Regions from separate parts of the Streptomyces sp. NPDC101776 genome, predicted to be linked through region 3. Evidence: riboswitches for the same ligand, from Rfam matches in the RefSeq annotation. Region 3 holds a riboswitch; each other region holds the start of a gene.

Region 1 (4,203 bases), on a different contig from region 3:
CTCGCGCAGCGCGCGGCGGCGGTCGGGGTCGAGCTGTTCGTGGTCGACGACGGCTGGTTCGGCGCCCGCACCAGCGACCGTGCCGGGCTCGGTGACTGGACCCCCAACCCGGACCGTTTCCCGGCGGGTCTCAAGCCGCTCGCCGACCGTGTGCACGCGCTGGGCATGCAGTTCGGCATCTGGGTCGAGCCCGAGATGATCAACCCGGACAGCGACCTGTACCGCGCGCACCCCGACTGGGTGCAGTTCCAACCGGGACGAAAGCGGACGGAGTTCCGCAATCAGCTCGTCCTCAACCTGGCCCGCGAGGACGTTCAGGAGTACCTCTGGGAGCAGCTCGACGGGCTGCTCTCCAGTGCCCCGATCGACTACGTGAAGTGGGACTTCAACCGCTGCTTCACCGACGCGGGCTGGCCCGGCGACGCCTATCCGCAGCGTCTCTGGGTCGACCATGTGCGGGCCCTGTACGCCCTGTTGGACCGGTTGCGGGAAGCTCACCCGGGCGTGGCCTTCGAGTCCTGCTCGGGCGGTGGCGGCCGGATCGACCTCGGCATCATGAGCCGTACGGACCAGGTGTGGACCTCGGACAACACCGACCCGCTCGACCGGCTCGCCATCCAGCACGGCTTCAGCCAGATCCACCCCGCGCGCGTGATGGCCGCCTGGGTCACCGACAGCCCGAACACTCAACTCAACGACCGGGTCAGCAGCCTGCGTTTCCGGTTCGTGAGTTCCATGGCCGGGGTGCTCGGTGTGGGTGGCGACCTCTCGGAGTGGACCGACGAGGACCTCACCGAGGCCCGCCGCTGGGTCGACCTCTACAAGGAGATCCGGCCGCTCGTGCAGCACGGCGACCTCCACCGGCTGCGCGCGCCGAGCGGCGGACTGAGCGCCGTGCAGTACGTGCGCGGCGACGAGACCGTCGTCCTCGCCCTCCTCCAGGCGCAGCACTACGGAGAGCCCCTGTCGGCGCTCCGGCTGCGCGGGCTCGACCCGACAGCATCGTACGAATGCCTCGAAACGGGTGAAGTCCACAGGGGTGCGGTCCTGTTGCACCACGGGCTGCGTACTGGGCTGCGCGGTGACCTCGATGCGACGGTTATCCGGCTGCGTCGCATCTGAGCCTTCTGTCCTAATTGCAGCCTTCGTGCCAACTCGCTCTGGAATAAAGGAACCTGAGGGGAACGCACGTGATCAGCGTCATATTCGTGACCGTACGTCGTTCGTCATGTTCACGTAATTGGCGTGCTTTTGCAGGGGAATTGAGGGGTTGAGTCCGGTGGGAATTCACGGAGGGTGACTGTAAATTCCCACAGGGGATCACAAGGAACGCATATCCGTGGAACCTCCTGCTTGTCCCTTTGCGTCTTCCTCGCTTACGTTCGCCACCAATCCGGACGGACGCCCAATCCTGCCGCCGACCGGACTCCGCACACCCACCCGTATGCGGCAGGAGCGGGGGACCCACAGGTAAGACGCCTGTTCCGGTCTCCGGAACGGGCTTGGGGTTAAGCCGCGACCAGCGCGCGGCCGGGCATCTCCAGCCCGCACCCGACAGCTCACCCCGCAGGCGCCGGAGAGGAATTCGTCATGCCCGCCAAGGGTAAGCACCGCCGTCCGAAGTCCCAGCGTTTCTCCCGCTCGATAGCCGTGGCCGGAACGGGCGGCGCGGCACTCGCCCTTCCGCTCATGGGGGCGACCGGCGCTCATGCCGCCACCACGACTTCCGTTCCGGAAAAGGCCGTTCAGTCGGTTCCGGCGACTGAGAAGACGGTGACGCAGAAGGCGGCGACCGCCAAGACCGAGGGCGTCAAGACGTACTCGGTGAAGGCCGGCGACTGGCTCGCGAAGATCGCCGAGGAGCAGGACGTCACCGGCGGCTGGAAGAAGATCTACCAGGACAACCGCGAGGCCATCGGCGGCGATCCGTCGCTGATCCACCCGGGCCTGAAGCTCTCCCTCGGCAAGAAGGCCGCGACGGGCACGAGCACGGGCACCGGCGCGGACACGGGTACGAGCACGACCAAGTCGTCCGGTTCGTCCTCCAGTTCGTCTTCTTCGTCTTCGTCGAAGAAGACGACCGCCACCCAGAGCGACGACAGCACCAGCACGAGCACCTCCAGCGGCTACACCCTCCCCGTGACCGGCGGCACGATCGGCACCGGCTACCACGTCGCGGGCAGCATGTGGTCCAGCGGCTACCACACCGGTGTCGACTTCGTCGTCCCGACCGGCACCACCATCAAGGCGGTCGCCGCGGGCACGGTCGTCTCGGCGGCCTACGACGGCGCCTACGGCAACGAGGTCGTGATCCGGCACGCGGACGGCGAGTACTCGCAGTACGCCCACATGTCGCAGCTGTCCGTCTCGGCCGGCCAGACCGTGACCGAGGGCCAGCAGATCGGCCTCTCCGGCGCGACCGGCAACGTGACCGGCCCGCACCTGCACTTCGAGATCCGGACGACGCCGTACTACGGCTCGGACGTGGACCCGGTCGCCTACCTGCGCTCGCACGGCGTCACCGTCGGCTGACCTCTCGGAACCCCGGTCAGGGCAGTTCCCGGCGTGAACGCCCCTGATCAGGGGCTTATTCCGACTTTGGACAACACTTTACAAGTGGCTTATCTCACCGCCCGTCAACCCCATATTACGATCGCGTAGGTCACACTCCAGGGTGAATTATGGTTGCCGTGGCTAACGATTCGAAGAGTGACAACAGATCAGTGATCGGGTCGTACGTGGCGGTGGGGGACAGCTTCACCGAGGGCGTCGGCGATCCTGGGCCCGACGGGGCGATGGTCGGCTGGGCCGACCGGTTCGCGGTACTGCTCGCGGACCGGCGGCCCGAGGGCGACTTCGAGTACACCAACCTCGCGGTGCGCGGGAAGCTGCTCGACCAGATCGTGGCCGACCAGCTCACCCGGGCCAAGGAGATCGCCCCCGACCTGGTCTCCCTGGCCGCGGGCGGCAACGACATCATCCGTCCGGGCACCGACCCCGACGAGGTCGCCGAGCGCTTCGAGCGCGCGGTCGCCGACCTCACCGCCGCCGTCGGCACCGTCATGGTGACGACCGGCTTCGACACCCGCAACGTGCCCGTGCTCAAGCACCTTCGCGGCAAGATCGCCACCTACAACGGACATGTGCGGGCCATCGCCGACCGCTACGGCTGTCCGGTGCTCGACCTGTGGTCCCTGAAGACGGTCCAGGACCGGCGGGCCTGGGACGGCGACCGGCTCCACCTCTCTCCCGAGGGGCACACGCGCGTGGCGCTCCGCGCCGGCCAGGTCCTCGGTGTCGAGATCCCGGCCGACCCGGACCAGCCCTGGCCGCCGCTGCCCCCGCGCGGCACGCTCGACATCCGGCGCGACGACGTCCACTGGGCACGCGAGTACCTGGTGCCGTGGATCGGCCGCCGGCTGCGGGGCGAGTCCTCCGGGGACCATGCGGAGGCGAAGGGCGCGTTGTCGCCGGACGACATCAAGATGCGGATCGACTGGGTGGCTTGACGGGGCGTGAGGCTCCGCCGGGTGAAGGGCCCGCGGGGTGGCGGGTGCGGCCGCGGAACCGGGGGGCCGGTGAGGTGACCGCGCGGGAGCGGTGAACGGCTATGGGTGGGCCGGGGTGGTGACATGTCCCCGAACCGTCCCCCTGTCCCCGGCTGCCGGAAAAACCTCCTTCGCGTGCCCGCGCCTGTCCGCGTGCCCGCAGCGTAGCCCCGCGCCGAGGTCCACGACCTCGCCGTCACGGGTACCACGGTCTGCGAACTGAACCGAGTGCCTACGGAGGGACGGCTCAGGACGCCGTCAACGCGGCCCGGTCCAGGCCCAGTTCGCGGGCCAGGGCCTCGTCGACCCACTCCAGGGCCCGCGCCCGCGACACCGCTCCCGCGTACGCCGTCATCTGTACGGCGAGTCCGTCGAGGAGCGCCGTGAGGCGCAGGGCGGTGGTGGCCGGGTCCGGGCAGTGGAACTCGCCCGCGGTCACCCCCTCGGCGACGACCTCCGCGAGCGCCCGCTTCCACTGCCGGTCGAGATCCCGGGTGACGTCCAGGAGGGCGGGCTCACGCAGCGCCGCCGCCCAGCCCTCGATCCACAGCCGCCAGCCCTTGGCCTGCCCGGTCGGCGCGTACCAGCGCACCGCCGCCCGCAGCCGGCGCAGCGCGGTCGTACGGCGGCCGAGCAGCTTGCGCAGATGCGCGAG
Region 2 (4,203 bases), on a different contig from region 3:
CCTCCCCGACCTGCAACTCGCCGCGGACCCGGCCGACTTGCGCTGGCGCGGTGGCCTCATCATGCGCGGACTGCGCACCCTGCCCGTGGAGTTCACCCCCCGAGCGGCCACTCCAACTCCCTAGAACCAGCCCCAGATCAGGACCCAACGGGTCATCTCGCCACGTAAACCCAAACATGACAGTTCTTCAACTCTGTGATCTTCACGTGATCTGCGTGGCATTAACTTGTGACAAGTGATCGACTGCGGCTACGTTCACGTACCAGCGCGGCGCCCCGCACCACCCGTCGCGCGATCCCCCCGCCGTCACGCGAAAGGCCTCCGCATGCTCTCCGGGAACGGTCGTCACCGTCGCCCCCGTCAGGCTCCGGCTCTCCTCGTCGCGGCCGGGGTGACCGGCTCCGCCATCGCCATTCCACTCCTCGGCGCCGCCGCCGCGAACGCGGCCGACGGCACCACCTGGGACAAGGTCGCCGAGTGCGAGAGCGGCGGCTCCTGGAGCGAGAACGACGGCAACGGCTATTACGGCGGGCTCCAGATGTCCCAGGACGAGTGGGACAAGTACGGCGGCCTCGACTACGCCCCGAGCGCCGACCTGGCCAGCCGCTCCCAGCAGATAGCCGTCGCCGAGAAGGTCCTCGACGACAAGGGCACCTCCGCCTGGACCACCTGTGCGCTGATCGCCGGCCTCACCACGGACTCGGGTTCGACGAACGTCGACACCGGCCTCGCGAGCGACTCGCCGTCGGCCGGCGCGACGGACCCCTCCGACTCCGGATCCGGCTCGGGTTCGTCGGACTCGTCGGCTTCCTCCGGGTTGTCCGACTCCGGCACCACGGACTCGACTTCATCTGATTCATCCGATTCGTCCGCCGGCTCCGGTGATGACTCGTCGAGCAGTCCCTCGCCCACCGCGACGGACAACCCCGCCAAGTCCGACAAGTCCACCACTCCTTCGACCGGCAACAGCTCGGTCGCCACCTCTCCAAAACTCGACGAATCGGACAACTCGGCCCAGGCGGTGGGCAAGTCGAGCCTCGTCGACACCGGTGCGCTCGACGATTCCACGAGTGACGCGAGTGAGGCGAGTGGCGGCAAGCATCGCGGGGCGAGTGCCGAGGAGAGCGTGACGGCGCAGACGTACACCGTCCGCGCCGGCGACTCCCTCGCGTCGATCGCGAACTCCCTTGGCTTCGACGGCGGATGGCGCGCGCTCTACGACGAGAACAAAAAGGTGATAGGCGCCGATCCGACCCAGATCGCCGCCGGTCAGACCTTGGACGTCGGTACGGAAGCGGACGAAAAGTAGCAAGAGAACAGCGGGAGTTCGCGTCACGCTTCGCGCTGAATGTCCGCTTTGGTGAAAGTGTGGGATGAGTCTCAGAAGCCCTGATCGTCTTTGAAATCCCGTGGGTTCCCTGTCTACGGTCGAGGCCGCTCGTCACCACGAGCCCCGGCTGCCGCACACGCCGAGTCCTGCCAGCGGCCTCCGGGAACAGTCGTCGCGTCAAGCGCCGTAGGCAGGAGCGGGGGACCCAAGGTAAGTGCCGGGCCCGGGAGTCGAGAGACACCGGAACCGGCTTGGGGTTAAGTCGCGCACCGAGAGGTGTGCGGCCGGGCAACTCACACGGCCCGAACCCGACAGCTCACCTCGTAGGCGTCGGTGAGGGGATTGGGATCTTCCATGCTGTTTTCCAGCAAGGGCAAGCACCGCCGTCCGACAGTTCTTCAGCGGTCTACCCGCGTCGCCACGCTCGCCGGCGTGACCGGTGTCGCCATCGCCGCCCCGCTCATGGCGACCGGCAGCGCCTCCGCCGCCACCGCCTCCGAGTGGGACACGGTCGCCAGCTGCGAGTCCGGCGGCAACTGGTCCATCAATACCGGCAACGGCTACTACGGCGGTCTGCAGTTCTCCGCCTCGACGTGGGCCGCGTACGGCGGCACCGCCTACGCCTCCACCGCGAACCAGGCCTCCAAGTCCCAGCAGATAGCCGTGGCCGAGAAGGTTCTCGCGGCCCAGGGCAAGGGTGCCTGGCCCACCTGCGGCACCGGCCTGTCGGGCGCCGCCTACTCCGGCGGCAGCAGCTCCTCCAGCTCCTCGAACAGCAGCAGCTCGTCGAGCAAGAGCACCACCGAGCGCTCCACCACCGACACCACCGCCTCCCGCTCCGCCGAGCGCCCGGCCGCCAAGAAGACCGTCACCACCCCGACCGGCACGAAGGTCAAGAAGGGTGACGGCGAGTACAAGGTCGTCAAGGGCGACACCCTCAGCTCCATCGCCGAGAAGCACAAGGTGAAGGGCGGCTGGCAGCAGCTGTTCAAGCTGAACAAGAGCATCATCGACGACGCCGACTTCATCTACCCGGGTCAGCAGCTCCACCTTAAGTAGCACTCAGCTGAACCACAGCGCCCTCACATCCGTGGACCGCACCATGGAGACCTCGTGAGGGTCACCCCCGTCCCCCACGGGCTCCCCGCTCCGGTGCGTGTTCCCCCGTACGCACCGGAGCGGGGCTTTTTGTGTCCCCTTCAGGGAACCTTTTTGTTCCGTTCGGAAACAATTTACTCTCGGTTCTGTCCATCAGGCGGCCGACCGGATGGCCAATCGCCCCGAGCCGGTTAGGCTCGTCTCGCAGAGCCGCTGCGGTGTTGCCGTAGCCGCGTCAGACCCCAAGAAGGAGATGCTCGTGCCGTCCATCGACGTCGTCGTAGCCCGGGAAATCCTGGACTCCCGAGGCAACCCCACGGTCGAGGTCGAGGTCGGCCTCGACGACGGCAGCACGGGTCGTGCCGCCGTTCCGTCCGGCGCCTCCACGGGCGCCTTCGAAGCCATCGAACTGCGTGACGGCGACCCCAACCGCTACGGCGGCAAGGGTGTCGAGAAGGCCGTACTCGCCGTCATCGAGCAGATCGGCCCGGAGCTCGTCGGCTACGACGCCACCGAGCAGCGCCTGATCGACCAGGCGATGTTCGACCTGGACGCCACCGACAACAAGGGCTCGCTCGGCGCCAACGCCATCCTCGGCGTCTCCCTCGCCGTCGCGCACGCCGCGTCCGAGGCCAGCGACCTGCCCCTCTTCCGCTACCTCGGCGGTCCGAACGCGCACCTGCTGCCCGTTCCGATGATGAACATCCTCAACGGCGGCTCGCACGCCGACTCGAACGTGGACATCCAGGAGTTCATGATCGCCCCGATCGGCGCGGAGTCCTTCTCCGAGGCGCTGCGCTGGGGCGCCGAGGTCTACCACACCCTCAAGAAGGTGCTGAAGACCAAGGGCCTGTCCACCGGCCTCGGCGACGAGGGCGGCTTCGCCCCGAACCTGGAGTCCAACCGCGCCGCCCTCGACCTCATCATCGAGGCCATCAAGCAGGCCGGTTACATCCCCGGCGAGCAGATCGGGCTCGCGCTCGACGTCGCCGCGTCCGAGTTCTACAAGGACGGCAAGTACGAGTTCGAGGGCAAGTCCCGCTCGGCCGCCGAGATGACCGAGTACTACGAGGAGCTCGTGGCGGCCTACCCGCTCGTCTCCATCGAGGACCCGCTGTACGAGGACGACTGGGCCGGCTGGAAGGTCATCACCGACCGCATCGGCGACAAGGTCCAGATCGTCGGCGACGACCTCTTCGTCACCAACCCCGAGCGCCTCGCCCGCGGCATCGAGGAGGGCACCGCGAACGCCCTGCTCGTCAAGGTGAACCAGATCGGCTCGCTGACCGAGACCCTGGACGCCGTCGAGATGGCCCAGCGCAACGGCTTCAAGTGCATGATGTCCCACCGCTCCGGCGAGACCGAGGACACCACCATCGCCGACCTCGCCGTCGCGGTGAACTGCGGCCAGATCAAGACCGGCGCCCCGGCCCGCTCGGACCGCGTCGCCAAGTACAACCAGCTCCTGCGCATCGAGGAGATCCTCGACGACGCGGCGGAGTACGCGGGCCGCAGCGCCTTCCCGCGCTTCAAGGGCTGAGACCCAGGGTTCCACCGGGTCAATCCTTAGCCAGTCGTACGTACGTCCCCGCACCCGGTCCCGTACCGTGTACGGGGACGTACGCACGTGTGAAGGGGAGGCGGGACATGGCCGTGAAGGACCGGGACCGGTTCTCCACCGCGACCAGGCTCAAGCTGCTCGGCGAGCAGACGGCGGCCCGTGTCTACCGCTCCCAGACCAAGCGGCAGGCCCGCCGCTCCCGGCTCACCGGCCG
Region 3 (4,203 bases):
CGCCCCGCCTCCATCTTCGTCCGGGCCACCACGGCCTCGGGTATCCCCGTGACGATCGCCAAGGCCGACGGCAACCCCGTCAACGCGGCCTCCATGCTCGCGGTGCTGGGCCTGGGCGCCCAGGGCGGCGAGGAGATCGTCCTCGCGTCGGACGCCGAGGGCGCGGACGCGGCCCTCGACCGACTGGCGAAACTGGTCGCGGAGGGTCTCGAGGAACTCCCCGAGACTGTCTGAACAACCCGCAATTGATGGTTGCGGTGATTTCGCCGCAAAACCGATGTGCCGCAACCTCGAAGGGCTCGCCCGAATTACCGGGCGAGCCCTTCGCAATTCCATTTGCGGGCAGCAGAAATAATCCCCCGCGAATTATCCTCTCTTTGTATACGGCGCCCGTGTTAATGCCGCAGACCCGACATGTTTACGGGAGGTTGCGAAGTCCTCACACGGTCCGCGCCGCCCGCCCCGCCGGGAAATCGCAGCCGGTGCGCGGTGCCGGCCCGCTCGGTGTGCAGGGCGGTGATCGCCCGCGCGCGCTCGCTGTCGCCGCGCGCCACCGCGTCCACGATGGCCCCGTGCTCGGCCCAGGACTCGACGGGGTTGGCCGGTGCGTCGACCGCGTACATCCAGGCGATCTTGTGCCGCAGCTGGGTCAGCATCGAGGTCAGCGCGGGGCTCCCGGAGGCCTGTGCCAGCGTCTCGTGGAACCAGCTGCCCAGGGAGCGCAGATCCTCGCTGTTGCCCCGCCTGGCGCGCTCCTGGCCCAGCCTGACGAGGCCGCGCAGCACCTTCAGGTGGGCCTCGGTGCGCCGCTGGGCGGCCCGCGAGGCACCGAGCGGCTCCAACAGCATCCGCATCTCCAGCAGGTCGGCGGCCTCCTGCTCGGTCGGTTCCGCGACGCACGCGCCCGCGTGCCGCCGGGTCACGACGAACCCCTCGGCCTCCAGCGTGCGCAGGGCCTCCCGCACGGGGACGCGCGAGACGCCGTACCGGCGCGCGAGGAGTTCCTCGGTGAGCCTGCCGCCGCGCTCGTAGACACCGGCGACGATGTCGTCCCGGATCGCCGTGCATACCGAGTGCGCCGGAATACGCATGTCCGACCTCCGCCTTAATCCCCGTGAAACGTCGACGATTGACGTGTGTTCCGTGACTCTATTGCAATGAGCGGGAATTTCCGATGGCGGGCCGGAATCCATGGATATTTTTTGGACAGGTGGGCTCCGGAAACGCCGAAAGCCCCGGCCGGGCGGGCTGGGGCTTCAGGAAGTGCGGCGCCGTGTCGTCAGACGTTCACGCCGTGCTTGCGGAGGTAGGCGACGGGGTCGACGTCCGAGCCGTACTCGGCGGTCGTGCGGGCCTCGAAGTGGAGGTGCGGTCCGGTGACGTTGCCGGTCGCCCCGGAGAGGCCGATCTGCTGGCCCGGGGTGACCGTCTGGCCGACCGAGACACCGATGGACGACAGGTGGCCGTACATGGTGTACATGCCGTCGGCCATCTTGATCACGACCTCGTTGCCGTACGAACCTCCCCAGCCGGCCTCGACGACGGTGCCGGAGCCCACCGCGTGCACGGAGGTGCCGGTCGAGGCGTGGAAGTCGATGCCGGTGTGGGCACCGGAGGACCACAGGGAGCCGCCGGTCTTGTAGCCGGTGGACACATAGGAGCCGGCGACCGGCGCGACGAAGGTGTTGAGCCTCTTGCGCTCGGCCTCGCGGGCGGCGCGCACCTCGGCCTCGCGGGCCGCCTTGGCCTGTGCGGCGGCCTTGGCGCGGGCGGTCTCCCTGGCCTGCTGCTCGGCGGCGGCCTCCCGCTGTGCGGCGGCCTGGGCGTCGATCTTCTCGGCCACGGAGTCGTTGATGGCGACGACGGGGGTGAGGCCGGTCTGTTCGGGGGCGGGCTCCGCGGCGAACGCCGGGGCGGCGGCCAGGGTGCCTACGACGCCGGAGGTGGCGAGAGCCGCGACACTCGCGGCACGAACGGTGGTGCGGTGGGTCCGGCTCGGGCGACGGTGCTTCCCGGTGGCGCGGGTGAACGCCATGAAGTGGCTGGTCCTTTCCTTCCTTCTCGCCTACCGGGTTAGCTGACGGGTTCGGAGCAGGAAGGTCTCCTACGGACTCCCTCGCGGTGCGCGGGCGTCCGATTCACCCCAGGGACGTGGGTCCCCGGCTCCCCTGGCTCGCGCCGTACGGGGACTCGGCGATGACTGTCCGGTGCCACGAGTGCGGCGCGGTGCCTGACGGACAGCCGGGTTGACGCTAAAGGGGGCCACTTTCAATCCCCAAACGGATCACGGTTTTTGTTGCACATGCCACAGGGCAGACAGGCAACCTCTCCCCCAATTCGGACAATAGGGAGCCCTGGTGACGCTTCAGTCACCAGGGCTCCCCACGCGCGTGTGCAGCTACCGCGTCTACTCCGCCGGAACGACGGTCACTTCGCCGATACCGAGGGCCTCCACGGGCTCCTTGATCTGCTCCGCGTCGCCTACGAGGATCGTCACCAGACGGTCCACCGGGAAGGCGTTCACGACCGCCGCGGTGGCCTCCACGGTGCCGGTCGCGGCGAGTTGCTGGTAGAGCGTCGCCTGGTAGTCGTCAGGCAGGTGCTGCTCGACCTGGTCGGCCAGCGTGCTCGCGACGGCCGCGGCGGTCTCGTACTTGAGCGGCGCCACCCCGACGAGGTTCTGTACGGCGATGTCCCGCTCGGCGTCCGTGAGTCCGCCCTCGGCGAGCTTGCGGAGCACCGTCCACAGGTCGTCGAGCGCGGGACCGGTGTTCGGGGTGTCCACGGAGCCGCTGATGGCGAGCATCGACGCGCCCGTGCCGTCCGGTGCCGAACGCAGCACCTGGCCGAACGCCCGCACACCGTAGGTGTAGCCCTTCTCCTCGCGCAGGACACGGTCCAGGCGGGAGGTGAGGGTGCCGCCCAGGCAGTACGTGCCGAGCACCTGCGCGGGCCACACGCGGTCGTGCCGGTCGGATCCGACGCGGCCGATGAGCAGCTGCGTCTGGACGGCGCCGGGACGGTGCACGATCACGACCCGCCCGGTGTCGTCGGCGGTCACCGGCGGCACGGGGCGTGGCTGCGCGGTGGAGCCCGTCCACGAGCCCAGGGTGTCCGCGAGCAGCGCGTCCAGGTCGATGCCGGTGAGGTCGCCGACGACCACTGCGGTGGCCGTGGCGGGGCGGACGTGCCGTTCGTAGAAGGCGCGTACGGCTCCGGAGTCGATCTTCTGGACGGTCTCCTCGGTGCCCTGGCGCGGGCGCGACATGCGCGAGGTCGCCGGGAACAGCTCCTTGGAGAGCTGCTTGGCCGCGCGGCGGGACGGGTTGGCCGTCTCGTGCGGGATCTCGTCGAGGCGGTTGCGGACCAGCCGCTCGACCTCGCTGTCCGCGAAGGCGGGCGCCCTGAGGGCGTCGGACAGCAGACCGAGCCCCTTGGCCAGGCGCGAGGCCGGGACCTCCAGGCTCAGGCGCAGCCCGGGGTGGTCGGCGTGCGCGTCGAGGGTGGCGCCGGAGCGCTCCAGCTCCGCGGCGAACTCCTCGGCGGAGTGCTTGTCGGTGCCCTCGGAGAAGGCACGCGCGGTGATCGTGGCGACACCGTCCAGGCCGGCAGGCTCAGCGTCCAGGGGCGCGTCCAGGAGCACCTCTACGGCGACGACCTGCTGGCCGGGGCGGTGGCAGCGCAGCACGGTCAGGCCGTTGCCGAGCGTCCCGCGCTCGGGCGCCGGGAAGGCCCAGGGCCTGGCCTCGCCGGCCTGGGGCTGCGGGTGGAACTCCATCGTGGCGAGCTCGGTCACTTGGCCGCCTCCTCGTTCTCGTCGGTGGCCTCGGCCGCTGCTTCGTCGGCGGCGGCTGCGTCGTCGTCATCGTCTTCGTCCGCGATCGGCTCGTAGACGAGCACCGCGCGGTTGTCGGGGCGCAGACGGGCCTTGGCGGCCTCCTGGACCTCCTCCGCCGTCACGTCGAGGACGCGCTGCACGGCGGTCAGGGCGAGCTGCGGGTCGCCGAACAGGACGGCGTACCGGCACAGTTCGTCCGCACGGCCCGCGACCGTGCCCAGCCGGTCCAGCCACTCGCGCTCCAACTGGGCCTGGGCGCGCTCCATTTCCTCGGCCGTGGGGCCCTCCGCGGCGAACCGGGCGAGCTCCTCGTCGATGGCCGCCTCGATGACCGGCACCTCGACGTCACCGGACGTCTTGACGTC
Region 4 (4,203 bases), on a different contig from region 3:
TCCAAGCCGGCCTACTTCGGCGTCAACGGCGCGATCGCGGTGGCCGCCGGCCTCGCGGTGATGGCCGCCGCGCCCTGGCTGCGCCGCACCATGCACCCGGTCCACTGAAGCCCACACAACCCCAGGGGGCACGCTCATGCGCATCCGTACGTCCTTCCCCCACGAGACGACCCATGAGGACCTCCGCATCCCCCTTGCGGACGGAACACGCCTCTACGCGCGCGTGTGGCGCCCGCTGACGGACGAGCCCGTGCCCGCGCTCCTCGAATACCTCCCGTACCGCCTGACCGACTGGACCGCGCCCCGGGACGCCCAGCGCCACCCCTGGTACGCGGGCCACGGCTACGCCTCCGTCCGCGTCGACGTGCGCGGCCACGGCAACAGCGAGGGCGCACCCGGCGACGAGTACGACGCCCAGGAACTCGCCGACGGCGTCGAGGTCGTCAACTGGCTTGCCGCGCAACCCTGGTGCACCGGCAAGGTGGGCATGTTCGGCATCTCCTGGGGCGGCTTCAACTCCCTCCAGATCGCGGCCCTCGCGCCGGAACCCCTGAAGGCGATCGTCACGGTCTGCTCGACCGACGACCGCTACGACAACGACGTCCACTACATGGGCGGTTCGGCCCTCGCGGTCGACCTGCACGCCTGGGCCGCCACGATGCTCGCCTTCGTCGCACGTCCGCCGGACCCCGAGTACGCGGGCCTGGTCTGGCGCGACCTGTGGCTCAAACGCCTCGAACAGATCGACCCGTTCATCCACACCTGGCTCGCCCACCAGATCCGCGACGACTACTGGAAGCACGGCAGCGTCTGCGAGGACTACGGCGCGATCCAGGCGGCCGTCCTCACGGTCGGCGGCTGGCACGACCCGTACCGCGACACGGTCCTACGGCTCGTCCACCACCTCCCGCCCGACCGGGTGCGCGGCCTGATCGGCCCGTGGTCCCACCAGTACCCGGACCGGGGCCTGCCGCCGGGCCCCGCGATCGGCTTCCTCCAGGAGACCCTCCGCTGGTGGGACCACTGGCTGAAGGCCAAGGACACGGGCGTCACCACCGACCCACTGCTGCGCGCCTACGTCAGCGACTCGCATCCCCCGGCCACGGTCTACGACACCCTGCCGGGCCGTTGGGTCGGCGAGCCCGCGTGGCCCTCGCCGAACGTGAAGACGACGACGTACGGCCTCCGGGGCGCACCCGTGATCGTCCGCTCCCCCATGCACACCGGTGTGGACGCGGGCCGTTTCTTCCCCTTCGGGAACGACGCCGACCTGCCGCCGGACCAGCGGGACGAGGACGCGCGCTCCGCGTGCTTCGAGTTCGAGGTGCCGGCCGAGACATGGGTGCTGGGGCGGCCGAGGGTACGGCTGCGGCTGACGAGTGAGGTGGAGCGCGGGCAGGTGATCGCCCGGCTGTGCGACGTAGCCCCGGACGGCGCCTCGACGCTGGTCACCCGGGGTGTGCTGAACCTGTCGGCGCGGCACGGACGGGACCGGGCGGTGCCGTGGACTCCGGGTGCCACGGAGGACGTGACCTTCGAGCTGAACGGCATCGGGCACGCGTTCCCGCCCGGGCATCGCATCCGGCTCGCGGTGTCGTCGGCGTACTGGCCGTGGATCTGGCCGCAGCCGGAGTCGGCGGCGGGGTTCACGCTGGACCCGGAGGGGAGCGCGCTGGAACTGCCTGTGCGGGAGCGGGAGTTGACGGCCGGGATTCGCTTCGAAGAACCCGAGGAGGCGGCGCCGCTCGGGGTCAACTACCCCGCCACGCTGGACGAGCCCCGCCCCGAGCGTCTGGTCGTACGGGATGTGGCGAAGGGCGAGTGGCGGCTGGAAGTCGACCCCCGGTACGGCGGCACGCGCGTGTATCCGGACGGCCTGGAGTTCACCGAGGACGCGCTGGAGACGTACACGATCGACGAGGACGACCCGTTGTCGGCGCGTACGCGGTCCGACTGGTCGATCCGGCTGCACCGGCCGGAGCTGGGATGGGACACGACCGTGCGGACGCGGTCCGAGATTACTTGCGACGAAACGGACTTTATTAGCTCCAATGAGGTCATCTGCACCGAGGGTGAAGAAGTGATCTTTCATCGCACATGGGAGAAAAGGATTCCGAGAACTGCCAGTTGAGGCCGAATGCCCGATTTGCCGTTCTTAATCCTCCCGTGAGTTGGGTCACGCGTTTCTGTGCGTGACCTGTGTTCCTGTGTGTTCGCGTTTCCCCTTGCGGCGATTGCCAGTTGACCCTTGGCTCGCGCAAAGGATCAAGTGCCCCATACGCCTCAGACCAAGGTCAATAGGGGTGAGGTGTGATTCCGCCACTTGTTCCGGACATGTGCTCTCGCATAGTTTCCCGGCCTGTCGGGTGGAACGCCGAATCCTGCCGCCGCCCGATATCCCAGTCACGAACATCTCGCACGGCAGGAGCGGGGGAACCAGGTAAGTCGCCGGACCGGTCATGTCGACCGGGACGGCTTGGGGTTAAGTCACGTCCGTGAGGGCGCGGCCGGGCACCTCCCAGCCCGAACCCGACAGCTCACCTCGCAGGCGACGGAGAGGAACCTCGTCATGCCTGCATCCGCTCAGTCCCGCCGCACCCGTCTCTTCCGCACGCTGGCCGTCGCCGGTACGGGTGCCGCGATCATCGCCCTGCCGATCGTCGGGGCGACCACCGCCTCGGCGGCCACGACCTCCACGACCACCGCCGCCGGGTACTCCAACACCCTTGACGGGTGGATTCGTGAGTCCCTCGCGATCATGGCGCAGAAGGGGATTCCGGGGACGTACAACGGGATCTACCGGAACGTGATCCGTGAGTCGTCCGGCAACCCGTACGCGATCAACAACTGGGACTCCAATGCGGCGGCCGGTACGCCGTCGAAGGGGTTGCTCCAGGTGATCGACCCGACGTTCAACGCGTATCACGTGGCCGGGACTTCGTTCGATTCGTATGACCCGGTCGCGAACATCACGGCTGCGTGCAACTACGCGGCGGCGGTGTACGGGTCCATCGACAACGTGTACGGCGCCTACTAGAAACCGGCGGCGAACAGCAGTCTTTCGAGGACGACGGCGATGCCGTCGTCCTCGTTCGACTTCGTCACCTCGTCGGCCACTGCCTTGAGTTCGGGGTGGGCGTTGGCCATGGCCACGCCATGGGCCGCCCAGTCGAACATCGGGATGTCGTTCGGCATGTCGCCGAAGGCGATGGTGTCCGAGGGGGTCAGGCCCAAGTGGCGGGCGGCGAGGGCGAGGCCTGTTGCCTTGGTGATGCCCAGTGGCTGGAGTTCGACGGTGCCGGGGCCCGACATGGTGACCGAGGCCAGGGAACCGACCACCGAGCGGGCCGTTGCCGCCAACTCGTCGTCCTCCAGGGCCGGGTGACGGAGCAACACCTTGCTGATCGGTTCGCACCACAAGTCGTCGCGCTTCCCCACCCGCACCGCGGGCAGCGTGGGGTGCGGCATCAAGTAGCCGGGCTCGATGAGCGTGAGGCCGTCCACTCCGTCCTGGTCGACCGCCGCGTACACCTGGCCCACCTCCGCCTCGATCTTGCCGAGCGCGGTCTCCGCCAACTCCCGGTCCAGGGTGACCGACCAGAGCAGACGGTCCGCGCCGGCGTCGTACAACTGCGCGCCCTGTCCGCACACCGCGAGCCCCCTGCTGCCGAGGTCTTCGAGGAGCGGTCGCACCCTCGGGGCGGGCCGGCCGGTGACGACGAGGTGCCGGGCGCCGGCCGCTGTCACCCTCGCGAGTGCGATGCGGGACCGGTCGGAGAGTGTGTCGTCGCCGCGCAGCAGCGTTCCGTCCAGGTCGGTGGCGATCAGTGCATATGCGAGGGGTGCGGCCATGATCAGAGAATACGGATGGAACGCCCCACCGACTCGACACGAACCGGACGGCTCCTGCCTTCACATGCGTCGACCCGTGTTCCGGTTGCTTTGACAGTTACGGCGGTTATGCCGACTCCCGGATCACCAGTTCGGTGGGCAGGATCACGCCGGCCGTGTCCTCGCCGGCGATCTGCGCGAGGAGCATTCGCACCATTTCCGCACTGATGCGGTCGTAAGGCTGGCGCATGGTCGTGAGGGCCGGAGTGATGGAGGTCGCCGCCGCCGAGTCGTCGAAGCCTCCGACAGCGATGTCATCCGGGACCGAACGGCCGGATTGTTGAAGGGTGTTGACCACTCCGAGGGCCATCA

What was found. Region 3 has a riboswitch for cyclic di-AMP ahead of ACIRRY_RS31860 (M23 family metallopeptidase). Riboswitches for the same ligand answer to the same signal wherever they lie in the genome.
Region 1: another riboswitch for cyclic di-AMP. It lies ahead of ACIRRY_RS02870 (peptidoglycan DD-metalloendopeptidase family protein); the one in region 3 lies ahead of ACIRRY_RS31860 (M23 family metallopeptidase).
Region 2: another riboswitch for cyclic di-AMP. It lies ahead of ACIRRY_RS34470 (transglycosylase family protein); the one in region 3 lies ahead of ACIRRY_RS31860 (M23 family metallopeptidase).
Region 4: another riboswitch for cyclic di-AMP. It lies ahead of ACIRRY_RS25690 (transglycosylase SLT domain-containing protein); the one in region 3 lies ahead of ACIRRY_RS31860 (M23 family metallopeptidase).

Annotation. Positions count from the first base shown of each region.
Region 1 is NZ_JBIWMV010000001.1:658,666-662,868, forward strand. Features, by position in the region: gene ACIRRY_RS02865 (alpha-galactosidase) at 1-1,122, shown strand, start outside; cyclic di-AMP (ydaO/yuaA leader) riboswitch at 1,428-1,586, shown strand; gene ACIRRY_RS02870 (peptidoglycan DD-metalloendopeptidase family protein) at 1,591-2,532, shown strand; gene ACIRRY_RS02875 (SGNH/GDSL hydrolase family protein) at 2,724-3,509, shown strand; gene ACIRRY_RS02880 (TetR/AcrR family transcriptional regulator) at 3,796-4,203, opposite strand, start outside.
Region 2 is NZ_JBIWMV010000014.1:183,517-187,719, forward strand. Features, by position in the region: gene ACIRRY_RS34460 (cytochrome P450) at 1-124, shown strand, start outside; gene ACIRRY_RS34465 (transglycosylase family protein) at 326-1,309, shown strand; cyclic di-AMP (ydaO/yuaA leader) riboswitch at 1,503-1,675, shown strand; gene ACIRRY_RS34470 (transglycosylase family protein) at 1,685-2,389, shown strand; gene eno (phosphopyruvate hydratase) at 2,682-3,968, shown strand; gene ACIRRY_RS34480 (septum formation initiator family protein) at 4,076-4,203, shown strand, end outside.
Region 3 is NZ_JBIWMV010000012.1:175,799-180,001, forward strand. Features, by position in the region: gene ACIRRY_RS31850 (HPr family phosphocarrier protein) at 1-234, shown strand, start outside; gene ACIRRY_RS31855 (GntR family transcriptional regulator) at 396-1,091, opposite strand; gene ACIRRY_RS31860 (M23 family metallopeptidase) at 1,280-2,035, opposite strand; cyclic di-AMP (ydaO/yuaA leader) riboswitch at 2,049-2,206, opposite strand; gene ACIRRY_RS31865 (M16 family metallopeptidase) at 2,408-3,796, opposite strand; gene ACIRRY_RS31870 (M16 family metallopeptidase) at 3,793-4,203, opposite strand, start outside.
Region 4 is NZ_JBIWMV010000008.1:228,034-232,236, forward strand. Features, by position in the region: partial or broken gene ACIRRY_RS25680 (peptide MFS transporter) at 1-108, shown strand, start outside; gene ACIRRY_RS25685 (CocE/NonD family hydrolase) at 137-2,131, shown strand; cyclic di-AMP (ydaO/yuaA leader) riboswitch at 2,363-2,564, shown strand; gene ACIRRY_RS25690 (transglycosylase SLT domain-containing protein) at 2,570-3,037, shown strand; gene ACIRRY_RS25695 (HAD family hydrolase) at 3,034-3,852, opposite strand; gene ACIRRY_RS25700 (LacI family DNA-binding transcriptional regulator) at 3,959-4,203, opposite strand, start outside.